3 regions of the Pseudomonas sp. GW822-FHT04H02 genome follow, and region 1 is predicted to be linked to each of the others. Evidence: riboswitches for the same ligand, from Rfam matches in the RefSeq annotation. Region 1 holds a riboswitch; each other region holds the start of a gene.
The links. A riboswitch is a leader RNA that binds a small molecule or an ion and turns the genes downstream of it on or off. The one in region 1 is predicted to bind cobalamin.
Positions count from the first base shown of each region.

Region 2: it holds a riboswitch for cobalamin, as region 1 does, so the genes downstream of both, cobO (cob(I)yrinic acid a,c-diamide adenosyltransferase) here and AC1RMG_RS01310 (TonB-dependent receptor plug domain-containing protein) in region 1, are expected to answer to the same signal.
Region 3: it holds a riboswitch for cobalamin, as region 1 does, so the genes downstream of both, AC1RMG_RS19270 (CbtB domain-containing protein) here and AC1RMG_RS01310 (TonB-dependent receptor plug domain-containing protein) in region 1, are expected to answer to the same signal.

Region 1 is NZ_JBXAMM010000001.1:268,688-273,868, reverse strand. Features, by position in the region: gene AC1RMG_RS01320 (arginine N-succinyltransferase) at 1-46, shown strand, start outside; gene AC1RMG_RS01315 (arginine N-succinyltransferase) at 96-1,169, shown strand; cobalamin riboswitch at 1,386-1,589, shown strand; gene AC1RMG_RS01310 (TonB-dependent receptor plug domain-containing protein) at 1,742-3,667, shown strand; gene AC1RMG_RS01305 ((2Fe-2S) ferredoxin domain-containing protein) at 3,679-4,431, shown strand; gene AC1RMG_RS01300 (ABC transporter substrate-binding protein) at 4,424-5,181, shown strand, end outside.
Region 2 is NZ_JBXAMM010000003.1:327,355-332,535, reverse strand. Features, by position in the region: gene AC1RMG_RS13770 (class I SAM-dependent methyltransferase) at 1-659, shown strand, start outside; gene AC1RMG_RS13765 (PQQ-dependent sugar dehydrogenase) at 662-1,981, opposite strand; gene AC1RMG_RS13760 (hypothetical protein) at 2,052-2,633, opposite strand; cobalamin riboswitch at 2,805-3,037, shown strand; gene cobO (cob(I)yrinic acid a,c-diamide adenosyltransferase) at 3,119-3,730, shown strand; gene AC1RMG_RS13750 (cobyrinic acid a,c-diamide synthase CobB) at 3,741-5,081, shown strand; gene bluB (5,6-dimethylbenzimidazole synthase) at 5,074-5,181, shown strand, end outside.
Region 3 is NZ_JBXAMM010000004.1:402,865-408,045, forward strand. Features, by position in the region: gene cobN (cobaltochelatase subunit CobN) at 1-1,064, opposite strand, end outside; gene cobW (cobalamin biosynthesis protein CobW) at 1,068-2,138, opposite strand; cobalamin riboswitch at 2,237-2,448, opposite strand; cobalamin riboswitch at 2,590-2,815, shown strand; gene AC1RMG_RS19270 (CbtB domain-containing protein) at 2,912-3,100, shown strand; gene AC1RMG_RS19275 (CbtA family protein) at 3,112-3,813, shown strand; gene AC1RMG_RS19280 (cobalamin biosynthesis protein) at 3,810-4,223, shown strand; gene cobM (precorrin-4 C(11)-methyltransferase) at 4,306-5,052, shown strand.

The DNA.
Region 1 (5,181 bases):
CCTGCAACTGGCGCCGGGCGAGCCGGTACGGAGCGTTGCCTTATGAACCGGCCCCTGTTGCCCCCCTGCCCGGCGTCATTGCCAGGAGCCCGCCAATGATCGTCCGTCCGATCCGCGTCACCGATCTGCCGGCGGTCTTGAGCCTGCTCGAAGGCAGCTGTCGCGAACTGAACAACCTGTCCACCGACCCCGAGCGCCTGGCCCATCGGGTGCGCTGGGCGCAGCGAGCCTTCGCCAACCAGGTGGAGCGGGCCGATGCCGACTACCTGTTCGTCATGGAGGATGACGAGCAGCAGGTGATAGGGGTCTGCGGCCTGAGCGGCGCCATCGGCCTGCGCGAGCCCTGCTACAACTACCGGGTCGGCACCACCCACGGCAGCGCCCCGGTGCTGGGCATCGAAAAGCACATCCCGACCCTGTTCCTGTGCAACGAGATGACCGGGCAGTCGCTGCTGTGCTCGCTGTTCCTGCGCCGCGATCACCGCCAGGGCTACACCGGCCGCCTGCTGTCCACCGCGCGCCTGCTGTTTGTCGCCGAATTCCCCCGGCTGTTCGGCGACAAGCTGGTGGCCGAACTGCGCGGCCAGCTCGACAGCCAGGGCCGCTCGCCGTTCTGGGACAGCCTGGGGCGGCACTTCTTCAAGATGGGTTTCCAGCAGGCCAATCGCCTGTCCAGCCACGGCAGCAAATCCTTCATCGCCGAACTGATGCCGCGCCAGCCGCTGTACACCTGCCTGCTCAGCCCCCAGGCACAGGCCGCCATCGGCCAGGCCCACGCCAGCACCGAACAGGCGGTGAGCATCCTGCGCGACGAAGGCTTCAGCCATCAGGGCTGCATCGACATCTTCGATGGCGGGCCGCTGATCGAGGCCGAGGTGGCGAAGGTCCGCAGCGTGCGCGAAAGCCAGACCCTGCCCCTGCTGGTGGGCACTCCGGACGCACAGGCGCCGGTGTGGCTGATCCACAACCGGCGCCTGGAAAGCTGCCGCATCACCGCCGCCCCCGGGCGCCTGGTTTCGGGTTGCCTGCTGGTGGACCGGCTGACCGCCAAGCGCCTGCAACTGCAGCCGGGCGACTCGGTACGGGCGGTGCCGCTGCTGGCCTGCGAGTCACGCACGGCCCTGCACGCACAGCGGCACCTGGCCCCGCAAAGCGCCCTGCTCCTGTAGCCGCTGCCGCAGGCTCGGGCCGCGCTCGGAAGAACGGCCCGCAGGGGCGCGAAATCTCGAGACCGCTGAGGCGCTCGACATGAGACTGCCAAGCAAGGCCCTGCGGGCCTTTGTGCAGCCTCGCGGGCTCGGCAGCGGCTACAGAGGCGTCAGGGCGATGAATCCGGTAACACCTGGCGGCAGGCGCAACGTTGACGAACGCCGGGGCGGATGTTCATATGCCGCCCAGTTTCAGGTGCCTCCTGCCGCCGTGCAGGAGGTGAAACGGGAAACCGGTGCGCCCCTTTTCGGGCAAGTCCGGTGCTGCCCCCGCAACGGTAAGCGAGTGCTGCATTCAACAGGCCACTGTACCCAAGGTATGGGAAGGCGAATGCCGCCAGACTCGCAAGCCCGGAGACCGGCCTGTGACGTCTGTTTGGCAATCCTGCGGTGGGCGGGCATGGGCCGGTATGGTCGCGTGCCCGTGGCCGATACCCTCTCCTGCGTGCTTCCCGAAGACACTTTCGAGAAGACCAACAATGACAACACCTGACACTTTCCTTGCACGCGACTGGCGTGCACCTGGCCGCACCATGAGCGGCGCCCTGCTCGGCTGCCTGTTCAGCCCCCTGCTGCTGGCGGACGACAGCCCCCTGACGCTGGACCGGCAATTTGTTTCCGCCCCCTCGGTGGAGTCCACCACGGTGGCCGAAATGGCCCGGTACGGCAGCAAGGTGGAGATCATCGACCGCCAGCAGATCGAACGCGCCGGCCCCAGCAGCGACATCACCCGGGTCCTGCAGATGTACGTGCCGGGGCTGTATGTGGCGCCCAAGAATGGCCCCTTCGACTACGGCACCTATTCCCTGCTGGGCGGGCGCAACGACGACACCCTGATCCTGCTGGACGGCGTGCGCCTGAACAACCGCCTGTACGGCGGCCTGTACCTGGATACCCTGCCGGCCAACGCCATCGAGCGCATCGAGGTGCTCAAGGGTGGCCAGAGCCTGCTGTTCGGTACACAGGCGGTGTCCGGGGTGATCAACATCGTCACACGCAGCCCGCAGACCCGCGACGTCTCCGGCGAGGTCAACCTGGGCCTGGACAGTTTCATGGGCAGGAGCGGCGACGCCCGCGCCGAGCAGATCCTCAGCAACGGCCTGGGCGAGCTCGGGCTGTTGGCCTATGTCAGCCACAACGTCTCCGATGGCTACCAGCCATTTCGCAACAGCGCCTACAACGCCAACACCCGGGACAAGAAACGCAGCTATGAAGTGACCACCTTCGGCGCCAAGGCGATCCAGGGCCTTGGCGACGCTTCGCGGCTGGAACTGTTCTACCAGTACAGCGACGCCAACCTGGATTTCGCCCGCCCGGTGAACAACCGGAAAACCACCAACGACCGCATCCAGCAGATCGCCACCGCGACCTTCGAGCAGCGCCTGGACGAAGGCTTCAGCTACTTCGTCAAGGGCCATGTCAACGACTGGGACACCCGCTACACCAGGATCGACAGCCTCGACGACGCCAGCCTCAAGGTGCGCAACCACAACGACTACTGGGGCTTCACCGACTGGGGCCTGCAGGCCGAGGGCAAGGCCGAGCTGGACGGCGGCCACGTGCTGGTATTGGGCACCGACAACCAATGGTTCAAGGGCCAGGACGACGTGCTCAAGATCGATAACAAGCAGGCCCAGGCCAATGCCCTGTACACCCAACTGCGCCCGGTGTTCGACGCCCTGCCCGACTGGCACCCGAGCCTGGGCGTGCGCCACGAGAAAATCAGCGGCGGCGAGAGCGCCACCGTGGGCATGCTCACCTCGCTCTACGACCTGACGCCCCACTGGCAACTGCGCGGCCAGTACGGCAGCGCCTTCAAGCTGCCCAACGCCGAGCAGCTGTACGCCAACGAGGACTACGAAAAAGGCAACCCCGACCTCAAGCCGGAAAAGAGCCTCAATGCCGAGCTCGGCCTGGACTACAAGGGCAGCCTGCTGGCCGGCGAATTCAACGCCAGCGTCAGCGCCTTCCACCGCAAGATCGACGACCTGATCACCCTCGACGCCAACGATGTCTGGAGCAACGGCCAGGGCCGGATCAAGGTGCGCGGCATCGAACTCGACGGGCGCTGGCAGTTCAGCCCGCAATGGACCCTGCAGGCGGACATGACCCGCAACCTGGTGGAGTCGCGCAACGGCGTGACCCTGAGCAACATCCCCGGTTTCTTCGCCCGTTCGCGGCTGGGCTTCGAAGCCCCGGACCGGATGTGGGGCGTGGGTGGTGCGGTCCGCTACATCGGCCAGATCGACAGCCCAAAGAACGTCGACTACGGCCACTATTCGGTGGTCGACGCCGATGCCTATCGCTACCTGGATACGGCCCAGCAGCACCGCCTGAGCCTACTGGTGGAGAACCTGTTCGACCGCGACTACAGCACCAGCATGACCAGCACCTCGCCCTCGGTGGACAACCTGGGGCGCCCCTTCACCACCGAAGTGCGCTACACCTACCGCTTCTGAGGCCGACCGACATGCATGAGAACTATCAACGGGTGCTGTTCGTCGGCCCCGGCCTGCACGGCGGCGCCCTCGGCGAAGCCTTTCGCAAGGAGCTCGAGGCCCTGCGCGGCGACGGCGCCGACACCCGGGTGATCGACACCCTGGACGGCTTCGACAGCCTCTGGGCGGCGCTGGGCGAAGCCCTGCCCGAGGACGGCGCGAAGCTGCTGGTGGTGGACCTGGAACCCAGCTCCGACAGTGCCTACCTGGACTGGCTGCGCGATGAGCTGGGGCGCCTGGCCCAGGCCCACCCCCAGGCACCGCGGCTGTGGATCACCGCCCAGGCCCTGGGCCGGCGCGGGCTGGACGCGGCCCTGGCCTGCGCCAGCATCGGCCAGCGCGAGCGCCACCTGGCCTGCGACAACGTCAACGCGGTGCAGAGCGACCCGGACTGGTCGCGGGTGCCGCCCCATGCCCGCCAGGTGTTCCTGTGCACCGGCCCGCGCTGCGTGCGGCGCGGCGCCCTGGCGCTGTGGAAGACCCTGCGCCGCGAACTGCTGCGCCTGGAGCACATGGAGACGCCCGGTGGCGTGCTGCTGACCCGCACCGCCTGCCAGTTCCCGTGCAACCTGGGGCCGGTACTCACCGTGCACCCGGACGGCTGCTGGTACCGGGTGCGCGATGACGGCGAGGTGCTGCGCCTGGTCCAGCAGCACCTGGTCCAGGGCGAACCGGTGGCGGATCTACGGATTCCCGCGCCCTACGGAGGAACCGCGGATGCCTAGCAGACTGCTCGGCCTGCTGCTGTGGCTGGCGGCCCTGCCGGCCCTGGCGCACAGCTACCAGAACTGTGGCCGGACCTGGACGGTGGACGGCCCGCCCCAGCGCATCGTCGCCCTCAACCAGCACAGCGCCGACCTGCTGCTGGCCCTGGGTGCCGGGCCGTCGATGATCGGCGTCGCCTATCTGGACGACGATGGCCAGGCCCAGGCCGAAGGGCTTTACCACGGCGTGCCGGTCATCGCTCGCCAGTACCCGTCGGCAGAAGTGCTCTACAGCCTGAAACCCGACCTGGTGGTGGGCGGCTTCGCCTCGGCCTTCCCGGAAAACTTCAGCTCCCGGCAACGCCTGGGGGCCATAGGCGTGGGCAGCTACCTGCTGGAATCGGCCTGCGCCGGGCATGACCAGGACTACTTCGGGCATATCCGCCGCGACCTGCTGACCCTGGGCCGGCTGCTGCGCCAGGAGGCCCGCGCGCAGCAACTGGTGGGCCAGATGGATGCCGACCTGGAGGCCGCCGCGGCCCTGTACCGCGGGCGCCCGACGCCTTCGGTGTTCTACCTGGACAGCGAAGTCAACGGCCTGGCCAGCCAGGGCCAGCGCGGGTTTGTCGGCGTGCTGCTGCAAGCGGCCGGTGCGCGCAACAGCTTTGCCGCCATCGACCGCCCGCGCCTGACCGTGGACAGCGAGACCCTGCTGGCCAACGACCCCGACGCCATGCTCCTGGCCGACGCCCTGTGGTCACCGGCCCGGCG
Region 2 (5,181 bases), on a different contig from region 1:
CCGCTCGGACGCTGAACCTCGACGATGCCCTCTACCATTACCTGCTGGACGTTTCCCTGCGTGAAACGCCCCTGCTGCGTCGTCTGCGGGATGAAACCCAGGCAATGCCCACCGCCCGTTGGCAGGTGGCGCCCGAGCAGGGCCAGTTCCTCGCGTTGCTGGTGAAGTTGACCGGCGCCCGTCGCGTGCTGGAGGTCGGCACCTTCACCGGCTACAGCGCCCTGTGCATGGCCCAGGCGCTGCCTGAAGACGGTTCTCTGATCTGCTGCGACATTCCCGGCGACTACAACGCTACGGCCCTGCGCTACTGGCAGGAGGCGGGGGTGGGCCAGCGCATCGAACTGCGCCTGGCCCCGGCCCTGGATACCCTGGCCAGCCTGGAGCGAGCGGGGCAGCTTGGCTGTTTCGACCTGATCTTCATCGATGCCGACAAGGCCAACTACCCGGCCTACCTGGAGGTCGCGCTGGGCCTGCTGCGCGTTGGCGGGCTGCTGGTGTTCGATAACACCCTGTGGAGCGGGCGCGTGCTGGAGACCGATTCCCTGAGCGAGGATACCCGAGCCATCCAGGCGCTCAATCGCGCCTTGAAGGATGACTCGCGTATCGATCTGTCGCTGCTGCCGCTGGGAGATGGTCTGACGCTGTGCCGCAAGCGTTGAGCCTAGGGGGCTTTGGCGGCGGAGACTCGCCAGATCTTGTTGCCGACATCGTCGGCCACCAATAACCCGCCTTGCTGGTCGATCACCACTCCGACCGGGCGTCCCATGGCCTTCTCGTCGGCATTGAGAAAGCCGCTAAGCACATCGATCGGCGCTCCATTGGGCTTGCCGGCGCTGAATGGCACGAAAATCACCTTGTAGCCGCTATGGGGTTTGCGGTTCCAGGAACCGTGCTGGCCGATGAAGGCGCCTTCGGTGAAGGGGGCGGGGAGCTTGCTGCCGTCGGCGAAGGTCAGCCCCAGCGACGCGGTGTGCGGGCCTACCGCGTAGTCCGGGGCGATGGCCTTGGCCACCAGGTCGAGGTTCTGCGGCTTGACCCGTACATCCACATGTTGCCCGTAGTAGCTGAAGGGCCAGCCATAGAACGCGCCATCCTTGACCGAGGTGATGTAGTCCGGCACCAGGTCGCTGCCGATTTCGTCCCGCTCGTTGACTGCGGTCCAGAGTGCGCCGCTGGCCGGCTCCCAGGCCAGGCCATTGGGGTTGCGCAGGCCGGTGGCGAACAGGCGGTGCTGGCCGCTTTCACGGTCCACCTCCCAGATCGCCGCTCGGCCTTGCTCCTTGTCCAGGCCGTTTTCGCCGACGTTGCTGTTGGAGCCCACGGTGACGTAGAGCTTGCTGCCGTCCTTGCTGGCGATAACGTTCTTGGTCCAGTGATGGTTGAGGGTACCGCCGGGCAGGTCGACCACCTTGGTGGCGGCTGCGCTGATCTGGGTGTCGCCGCTCTGGTAGGGAAAGCGCAGTAGCTTGTCGGTATCGGCCACATACAGGTCATTGCCCACCAGGGTCATGCCAAAGGGCGAATTGAGGTTCTCCAGAAACACTGTGCGGGTCTCCGCCACGCCATCGTGATCCTGGTCCCTTAGCAGGGTGATGCGGTTGGCGCTGGGCACGGCCGCCCCGGCACGGCCCATGACCTTGCCGGCGATCCAGCCGCGAATGCCCTGGCTGTCATCCGGTTTGGGCGGGGCGTTGGTTTCCGCCACCAGTACATCGCCATTGGGCAGGACGTAGAGCCAGCGTGGATGGTCGAGGTTCTCGGCGAAAGCCTTGACCTGGGTGCCGGCCGCGGCCTGGGGTTTTGCGCCTTGCGGCCAGCCGATGGCGGGGGCGATGTTGACCGTGGGGATCAGCGTCGGGTTGGGTTCCGGCAGCTTGGGGTTGGGGCCGGTGCCGTCGGACACCTGCAGGCTGGAAGTTTCGCCGCAGGCGGCGAGGCTGGCGGCGATGGCGATCAGTAGGCTGTGCTGAAGCTTGAGCATGCGAATTTCCCTATGAGTGCACGGACGTCGTAGTCATAGAGAAGCATAGCCAGTCGATGGTTCCGCCCGATCAGCGGGCCTCCTTGAAGAGCACGGCGACGCCCTGGTGGTAGTGGCCGGTCTCGTTGTGCAGCTTGCGATAGGCGTAGGGGAAGTACCAGGCCACGGCGCAGCAGTGCTCCTTCTGCAGTTCGTCGAGCATGTCCTGGAGCTCTTCCGGGGTAGCGCTGTGCTGGGATTTTTGTGGGGCAACGAACAGGCAACCCAGTCTCAGGTCGCTGGCGTAGCTGATCTTTCTTGCATCCTGGGCAACGTCCAGCAGTGCCTGGGTCAGGTTCAGGCTGTTGACCCTTGGCCAGCGCTGGGTGGCGTGGATGTAGGCGCGCTCTTCCTTGGTGGCCAGGTACAGGTCGGTGCGGGCGTTGCGCGCACCTTCTTCCTGCTGTTTCCTGCTGGGGCTGTGTTCCAGGCTGACCATCTCGGCCATCCAGGCCGCCGCGCTGAGCAGCCCGAGATTGGCCTGCTCGTCGAACCAGTAGGGCGTTTCGTTATCGCCGCGAACCGCGTTGTAGCGATCGATGCAATCGAACCAGCGTTCCAGCATCGGGCGCAGGAATTCCAGCTTCGGATTGCTGATGATCATGCCTTGCATCGAACTCACCCCTTATTGTTGTGTGGTTGGCGCCTGGGGCGCTGAAAAGTGGCTATTTGATATCATTGCTCTGAGTGTGGCACAAGATTGGCGTCAGTTTATTGATGCAGTGCAGTTTTGTGCCGGGGGCGACGGCCGGCTTTAATTGACGCTCCACCCCCAACCCTCTAACCTTCGCGACTTGTTTCAGGTGCTCTGTGGCCGGTGGCCGACAGAGTGAAACAGGGAAGCCGGTCAGGGTCTGTTCCAGTGATGGAGCCGACGACGATTCCGGCGCTGCCCCCGCAACGGTAGATGAGTCAAGACTGCGCCTGACGCCACTGTGTCAATGACACGGGAAGGCGCGCAGTCCGGCAGCCATGCCGCTCATGAGCCCGGAGACCGGCCTGATCCATCCAACGGCATCACGGTGGGCGATGCCAGGCTAGCGCCGTCTGTTCCTTTTCCCTGCCCCCCGTTCCCCAGCCCCAACGGAGAGCTGCCCCATGAGTGAATCCCCCGATCGTGACGAGCGCCATCTGGCGCGCATGTTGCGCAAAAAAGCCGTGATCGATGAACGCATTGCCAACTCGCCCAACGAATGCGGCCTGCTGCTGGTATTGACCGGCAACGGCAAGGGCAAGAGCAGCTCGGCCTTCGGCATGCTGGCGCGGTCCATGGGCCACGGCATGCAGTGTGGCGTGGTGCAGTTCATCAAGGGGCGTAACAGCACCGGCGAAGAACTGTTCTTCCGGCGTTTCCCCGAGCAGGTGCGCTTTCACGTGATGGGCGAAGGCTTTACCTGGGAAACCCAGGATCGCCAGCGCGATATTGCTGCTGCTGAAGCCGCCTGGGCGGTTTCCAGGGAGTTGCTGAGCAACCCGGATATTGGCCTGGTGGTGCTCGACGAGCTGAACATTGCCCTCAAGCACGGCTACCTGGACCTGGATCAGGTGCTCAGTGACCTGCAGGCCCGTCCGCCCATGCAGCATGTGGTAGTGACCGGTCGCGGCGCCAAGCCGGAGATGATCGAGCTGGCCGATACCGTGACCGAGATGGGCATGGTCAAGCACGCCTTCCAGGCCGGGATCAAGGCGCAGAAAGGTGTCGAGCTGTGAGCGTGAATTCATGACTGATGTTCGTCATTGCCCGGCAGTGTTGATCGCCGCACCGGCTTCCGGCCAGGGCAAGACCACGGTGACCGCGGCCCTTGCCCGCTTGCACCGCAACCGGGGGCGCAAGGTTCGGGTCTTCAAGTGCGGCCCGGATTTCCTCGACCCGATGATTCTTGAGCGCGCCAGTGGTGCCGCGGTGTACCAGTTGGACATGTGGATGGTGGGCGAGCAGGAAAGCCGCCGTCTGCTCTGGGAGGCGGCGGGAGAGGCCGACCTGATTCTGATCGAGGGGGTCATGGGCCTGTTCGATGGCACCCCTTCCAGCGCCGATCTGGCGCGGCATTTCGGCGTGCCGGTGCTGGGGGTGATCGATGGCACCGCCATGGCCCAGACTTTCGGCGCCCTGGCTCTGGGCCTGGCGCGCTACCAGCCGGACCTGCCGTTTGCCGGGGTGTTGGCCAACCGGGTTGGTACCCTGCGCCATGCGCAGTTGCTGGAAGGCAGCCTGACGGAAGGCTTGCGCTGGTATGGCGCCTTGTCCCGGGAAACCGATATCGAGCTGCCCAGCCGCCATCTGGGGCTGGTGCAGGCCAGCGAGCTGAATGATCTGGACCTGCGCCTGGATGCCGCCGCCGAGGCCCTGGCCAGCAGTTGCCAGGTGGAACTGCCGCCAGCGGTGAGTTTTGCTGCACCCACGCCGGTGGCTTGCGCGCCACTGCTCAAGGGCGTGCGGATTGCCGTGGCGCGGGACGAGGCGTTTGCCTTCACCTATGGCGCCAGCCTCGATCTGTTGCGAGCCATGGGGGCGCAGTTGAGCTTCTTCTCGCCGATCCACGATACCCAGCTGCCCGACGCGGACAGCCTGTACCTGCCCGGCGGCTATCCCGAATTGCACCATCAGGCCCTGGCCCGCAACAGCAGCATGCTGCAGGCCATTCGTGCCCATCACGCGGCCGGCAAGCCGCTGCTCGCCGAGTGCGGCGGCATGCTCTACCTGCTGGACTCCCTGACCGATGTCGAAGGCCAGCGTGCCGAGCTCCTGGGCCTGCTGCCCGGAGATGCGGTAATGCAGAAGCGCCTGGCGGCACTGGCCTTGCAGGCGGTGGATTTGCCCGAAGGCAGTCTGCGCGGCCACACCTATCACCATTCCCTGACCAGCACCGAGCTGCTGCCCATCGCTCGTGGGCTCAGCCCCAACGGCGGGCGCGGCGCGGAAGCGGTGTATCGCCAGGGGCGGATGACGGCCTCTTACGTGCACTTCTATTTCCCGTCCAATCCGGCGGCGGTGGCGGCGTTGTTTGCGCCGGGCGCGCCTGTTCAGCCGGTTTTAGCCGAGGGCGTGGCGGGTGAGTGAGCAGGGGTTCTCTGAGGCGCAGCGCGAGGGGGTCTACCGGGCCATCGCCGAGCGCCGCGACATGCGTCATTTCGCGGGTGGCAGTGTCGAGCCGGCAGTG
Region 3 (5,181 bases), on a different contig from region 1:
CGTTCGGGCTGGCCGCGATAGCAGACCACGTCCGACTGGCTGCGCTCGCTGCGCCAGGCCAGGTCCTTGAAGCTGATGGGCCGGCTGATGATGCGCCCGTCCAGTTCCGGCAAGGCGATGTGCATGGCCAGGTCCCGCGGCCCCAGGCCCTGCTCGCTGTCACGCCAGCCCGGTTCGTTGTCCTGGGCGCAGATCGCCTGGATCACCGGAATATTGCGGCGGAACGGCCGCAGGTGCGGGGCTTCGGGGCTGGACTGGGCAAAGCCGGTGGTATTGAGGATCACCCCGGCCGCGGTTTCATCCAGCCAGTCTTCCACCTGGCTCAGGCAGCCCGGTTCCTTGAGGCTGGCCACCGCTATCGGCAAGGGGTTGAGGCCCGCCGCCAGCAAGCGCTGGCAAAACAGGTCGATAAAGCCGGTGTTGGCCGCCTGCAGGTGGGAACGGTAGAACAGCAGCGCCGCCACGGCTTGCCCCGGCTGCCAGTCGGCCTGCCAGTCACTGAGGGCAGCCTGGCTTTTGTGCGGGTGGTAGATCGCCGTGCGTGGCAGGGCCTGCGGTTCGCTCCAGGGGTAGTCGCGCCCCAACAGGCCGCTGGCCAGGCAGCGGTAGAAATTCAGCGCGTTGTCACGCCCGCCCTGGCGCAGGAACTGCCACAGGCGGTCGCGTTCGCCGGCAGCCACCGTGCTCAAGTCGCTGAGTTCCGGGTCCGGGCGGTCGTCCCCCGGCACCAGGATCAACTGCACCCCGCGCCTGGACAGCTCCACCAACTGCTCGACGCCGTAGCGCCAGTAAGCGATGCCACCGTGCAGGGAAATCAGGATGACCTTGGCGTGGCGCAGCACCTGGTCCACATACAGGTCCACCGAGGCGTGGTTCTGCACCTGCATCGGATTGGCCAGGCGAAAGCTGGGGTAGTCCTCGGGCAATTGCTCGGCGGCGTCCGCCAGCAGCGCCAGGCTGGAATCGCCGCTGCACAGGATCACCAGCTCGGCGGGGGTTTGTCCCAGGTCGGCAATGTTGTCATCCGACACGAAACCGCCGGGCTGGGTCCTGAGCAGGTGCATGGCTTAGACGCTGAGTGCGGCGCGCAGTTGCGCTTCGAGCTGGGCGGCGTCCAGTTCCTGGCCGATCAGCACCAGGCGCGTGGTACGGGCCTCGTCGGCGCCCCACTTGCGGTCGAAGTGCTTGTCGAAGCGCGTGCCCACGCCTTGGATCAGCAGGCGCATCGGCTTGTTGGGGATCGCGGCGAAACCCTTGACCCGCAGGATGCCGTGCTTGACCACCAGTTGGGTCAGGGCGTCCAGCAGCAGGCTTTCGTCGGCCTGGGGCAGCTCGATGGAGATGGAATCGAAGGCGTCGTGATCGTGGTCGTCGTGATCGTCATCGCCGTCATGGTGATGGTCGTGGTGGCTGTGGCGGCCGTCGATGTGTTCCTCGGAACCGGCACCCAGGCCCAGCAGCACATCCAGGGGCAGGCGACCGCTGCTGGCTTCGATGACCTTGACCGCCGGCGGCAGCTCCTCGGCCACTTCCAGGCGCACCTTGGCCAGGTCTTCGGGGCTGATCAGGTCGGTCTTGTTGAGGATCACCAGGTCGGCGCTGGACAGTTGGTCGGCGAACAGCTCATGCAGCGGCGATTCGTGGTCCAGGTTGGGGTCGAGCTTGCGCTGGGCGTCCACTTGATCGGGGAAGGCGGCGAAGGTGCCGGCGGCCACAGCCGGGCTGTCGACCACGGTGATCACCGCATCGACGGTGCAGGCACTGCGGATTTCGGGCCACTGGAAGGCCTGGACCAGAGGCTTGGGCAGCGCCAGGCCGGAGGTCTCGATGAGGATGTGGTCCAGGTCGCCACGGCGCGCCACCAGTTCGCGCATCACCGGGAAGAACTCCTCCTGCACGGTGCAGCACAGGCAACCGTTGGCCAGCTCGTAGACTCGGCCGCTGGCCTCTTCCTCGGTGCAGCCGATGGCGCATTGCTTGAGGATTTCGCCGTCGATGCCCAGCTCGCCGAATTCGTTGACGATCACCGCAATGCGCCGGCCCTGGGCATTGTCCAGCATGTGCCGCAACAGGGTGGTTTTGCCCGAGCCGAGGAAGCCGGTGACGATGGTGACGGGAAGTTTGGCCAGTGTTTTCATCGGATGCCCTTTGGCAAAAGGAGGCGGGCAAACGGGACGAGAACCGCAACGCCGGGCGCGCGGAGATTTCGCCACCGGATCACCCCGCCCGGTTGTAGTGAGAATCTTGGATCGAGGCAGGTCTCCTGGCTGAGGGCTTGCCAGTCGTCGGACCGGCGATTGCTGCGCCTTCCCACCGGCGTCGTCGACACCCATGCAGTGGCCTTGCAGCAATCGAACCCTTCACAGTTGCGGGGGCAGCCGCGGCATCGACCGCGTTCCCTTCTTAGCTTCGACCCATGGCCGAAGAACCTCGAAAGCGCAAGGCTACGCAGAGCCAGGGGGTCGGTCAATCGACAATGCGCCCGTAGCAGCCGGCTTGTCGGCGAAAGGGCCATTGAACCTTGCACGAACGCGGCGCACACCTGCGCAGCGGTCACGGCAATTGACGCCCCTGCCCCGCCCATGATCTCCTACACACCTTGTTACGGGTGCCCTTTACAGGGTGAAACGGGAAACCGGTGAATCACGTGCTTAACTAAAAAGCCGTGGCCAGTCCGGTGCTGCCCCCGCAACGGTAAGCGAGCGAAGTGTCAGATCCACTGTGCCAAGGCATGGGAAGGCGACACTTGCCGGCACGGCATGACACAGCCCTGCCCCTCGCAAGCCCGGAGACCGGCCCGCAACACTTACATAACAACCCGCGGTGGGCGGGCGCTGTTGCAAACCCTGCGTGGCCATCACGCGGGGTTTTCCTGCGCCTCTACCCCGCTGACACTCCAGAGGGAAGCGCCATGTCGATCATCAGCAGCACCAGCCACTCCGCCAGCACGACCTCCACCCTGAGCCAGCGCCTGGTGGCCGCCATCGGCGCCTCGATCCTCGGCGCGTGCCTGGTGTACTTCGCCGGCTTCTCCCACATCGAGGCGGTGCACAACGCGGCCCACGACACTCGCCACAGCGCCGCCTTCCCTTGCCATTGAGACCTGCCGACATGATCAAGCGTATCGCGCAAACCGCAGGTTTCACCGGCCTCTTGGCCGCCCTGCTGCTGACCCTGCTGCAAAGCTTCTGGGTCGCCCCGTTGATCCTGCAGGCGGAAACCTATGAAAAGGCCCCCGCGGCCGAAGTCCATGAGCACGCCGAAGGCGCCATGGCCGCCCACAGCCACGATGCCGAAGCCTGGGAGCCGGAAGACGGCTGGCAGCGCGTGCTGTCCACCACCGGAGGCAACCTGGTGGTGGCCGTGGGCTTCGCCCTGATGCTGGCCGGCCTCTACACCCTGCGCGCGCCGAACCGCACGTCCCAGGGCCTGCTCTGGGGCCTGGCCGGCTATGCCACCTTCTGCCTGGCGCCGACCCTGGGCCTGCCGCCGGAACTGCCGGGCACCGCCGCAGCCGACCTGGCACAGCGGCAGATCTGGTGGGTCGGCACCGCCGCCTCCACCGCTGTGGGCATTGCCCTGATCGTGTTCGCCCGCAACTGGCTGCTGAAGGTCCTGGGCGCGGCCATCATCGCCGTACCCCACGTGATCGGCGCGCCGCAGCCGGAAGTGCATTCGATGCTGGCCCCGGAAGAACTGGAAGCGCAATTCAAGATCGCCTCGCAGCTGACCAATGCGGCCTTCTGGCTGGCCCTCGGGCTGATCAGCGCCTGGTTGTTCCGGCGCAAGAGCGCGGGCCAGTACTCGGCATGATCGAAGTGAGCGCAGCGCCGACCCTGGTGGTCGGCCTGGGCTGCCAGAAAGGCTGCCCGGTGACCACGCTGCGCGCCTTGCTCGACCAGGTCCTGGCGGCGCACCAGTGGCAGGCCCGGCAGGTCCTGGCCCTGGCCAGCATCGACCTCAAGCGCAACGAACCCGGCCTGCTGCAACTGGCGGAGCAACTGGAACTGCCGCTGACCTGTTTCAGCAGCGGCCAGCTCGCCCCCTTTGCCCTGCGCCTGAGCCACCGCTCGCAAATCGCCTTCGAACGTACCGGCTGCTACGGCGTGGCCGAAAGTGCCGCCCTGGCCCTGGCCGAACAGCTGTCACCCGGCCCGGCCACACTGCTTGTTCCCCGGCAAAAATACGCCCAAGCCACCCTGGCATTGGTCGCCGCCCGGTAGAATCCCCGATAATTCCCGCCTTCGATCATGAGCAATCTTCATCTGAAGCACGGCTCCCGACCTTTTTTCACAGGACACAGCCATGACTGTCTATTTCATCGGCGCCGGCCCCGGCGACCCGGAACTGATCACCGTCAAGGGCCAGCGCCTGATCCATCGTTGCCCGGTGATCATCTACGCCGGCTCCCTGGTCCCCCAGGCAGTGCTCGACGGGCACCGCGCGGAGCGGGTGATCAATAGCGCCGAACTGCACCTGGAGCAGATCATCGAGGCCATCAAGCAGGCCCATGCCCGGGGCCAGGACGTGGCCCGGGTGCATTCCGGCGACCCGAGCCTGTATGGCGCCATCGGCGAGCAGATCCGCTGCCTGCGGGAGCTGGGCATCCCCTTCGAGATCATCCCCGGGGTCACCGCCACCGCCGCCTGCGCTGCCCTGCTGGGGGCCGAACTGACCCTGCCGGACGTCTCCCAAAGCGTGATTCTTACCCGCTACGCGGACAAGACCGCGATGCCTGCCGGCGAGGATTTCGCCAGCCTGGCGGCCCACGGCGCCACCATGGCCATCCACCTGGGGGTCAATCACCTATCGAAGATCGTTGCCGAGTTGCTGCCCCACTACGGCGCAGACTGCCCGATTGCAGTGGTGCACCGCGCCACCTGGCCGGATCAGGACTGGGCCCTGGGAACCCTGGCGGACATCGTCGATCAGGTGGCGGCCAAGGGTTTTCGGCGCACGGCACTGATCCTGGTGGGCCGGGTGCTGGCCACGGATGCATTCAGCGAATCGTCGCTGTACCGCGCCGGGCACGCACACCTCTATCGCCCCTGACACACACCCTGTGTAGGAGCTGGCTTGCCAGCGAAGGCGATCTTGGCATCGTGCAAGGCTTGAGGGCCCATTCGCCGGCAAGCCGGCTCCTACGAGGTGGGAGTTCCTATGTTGCCGCGCTGGGCGCTT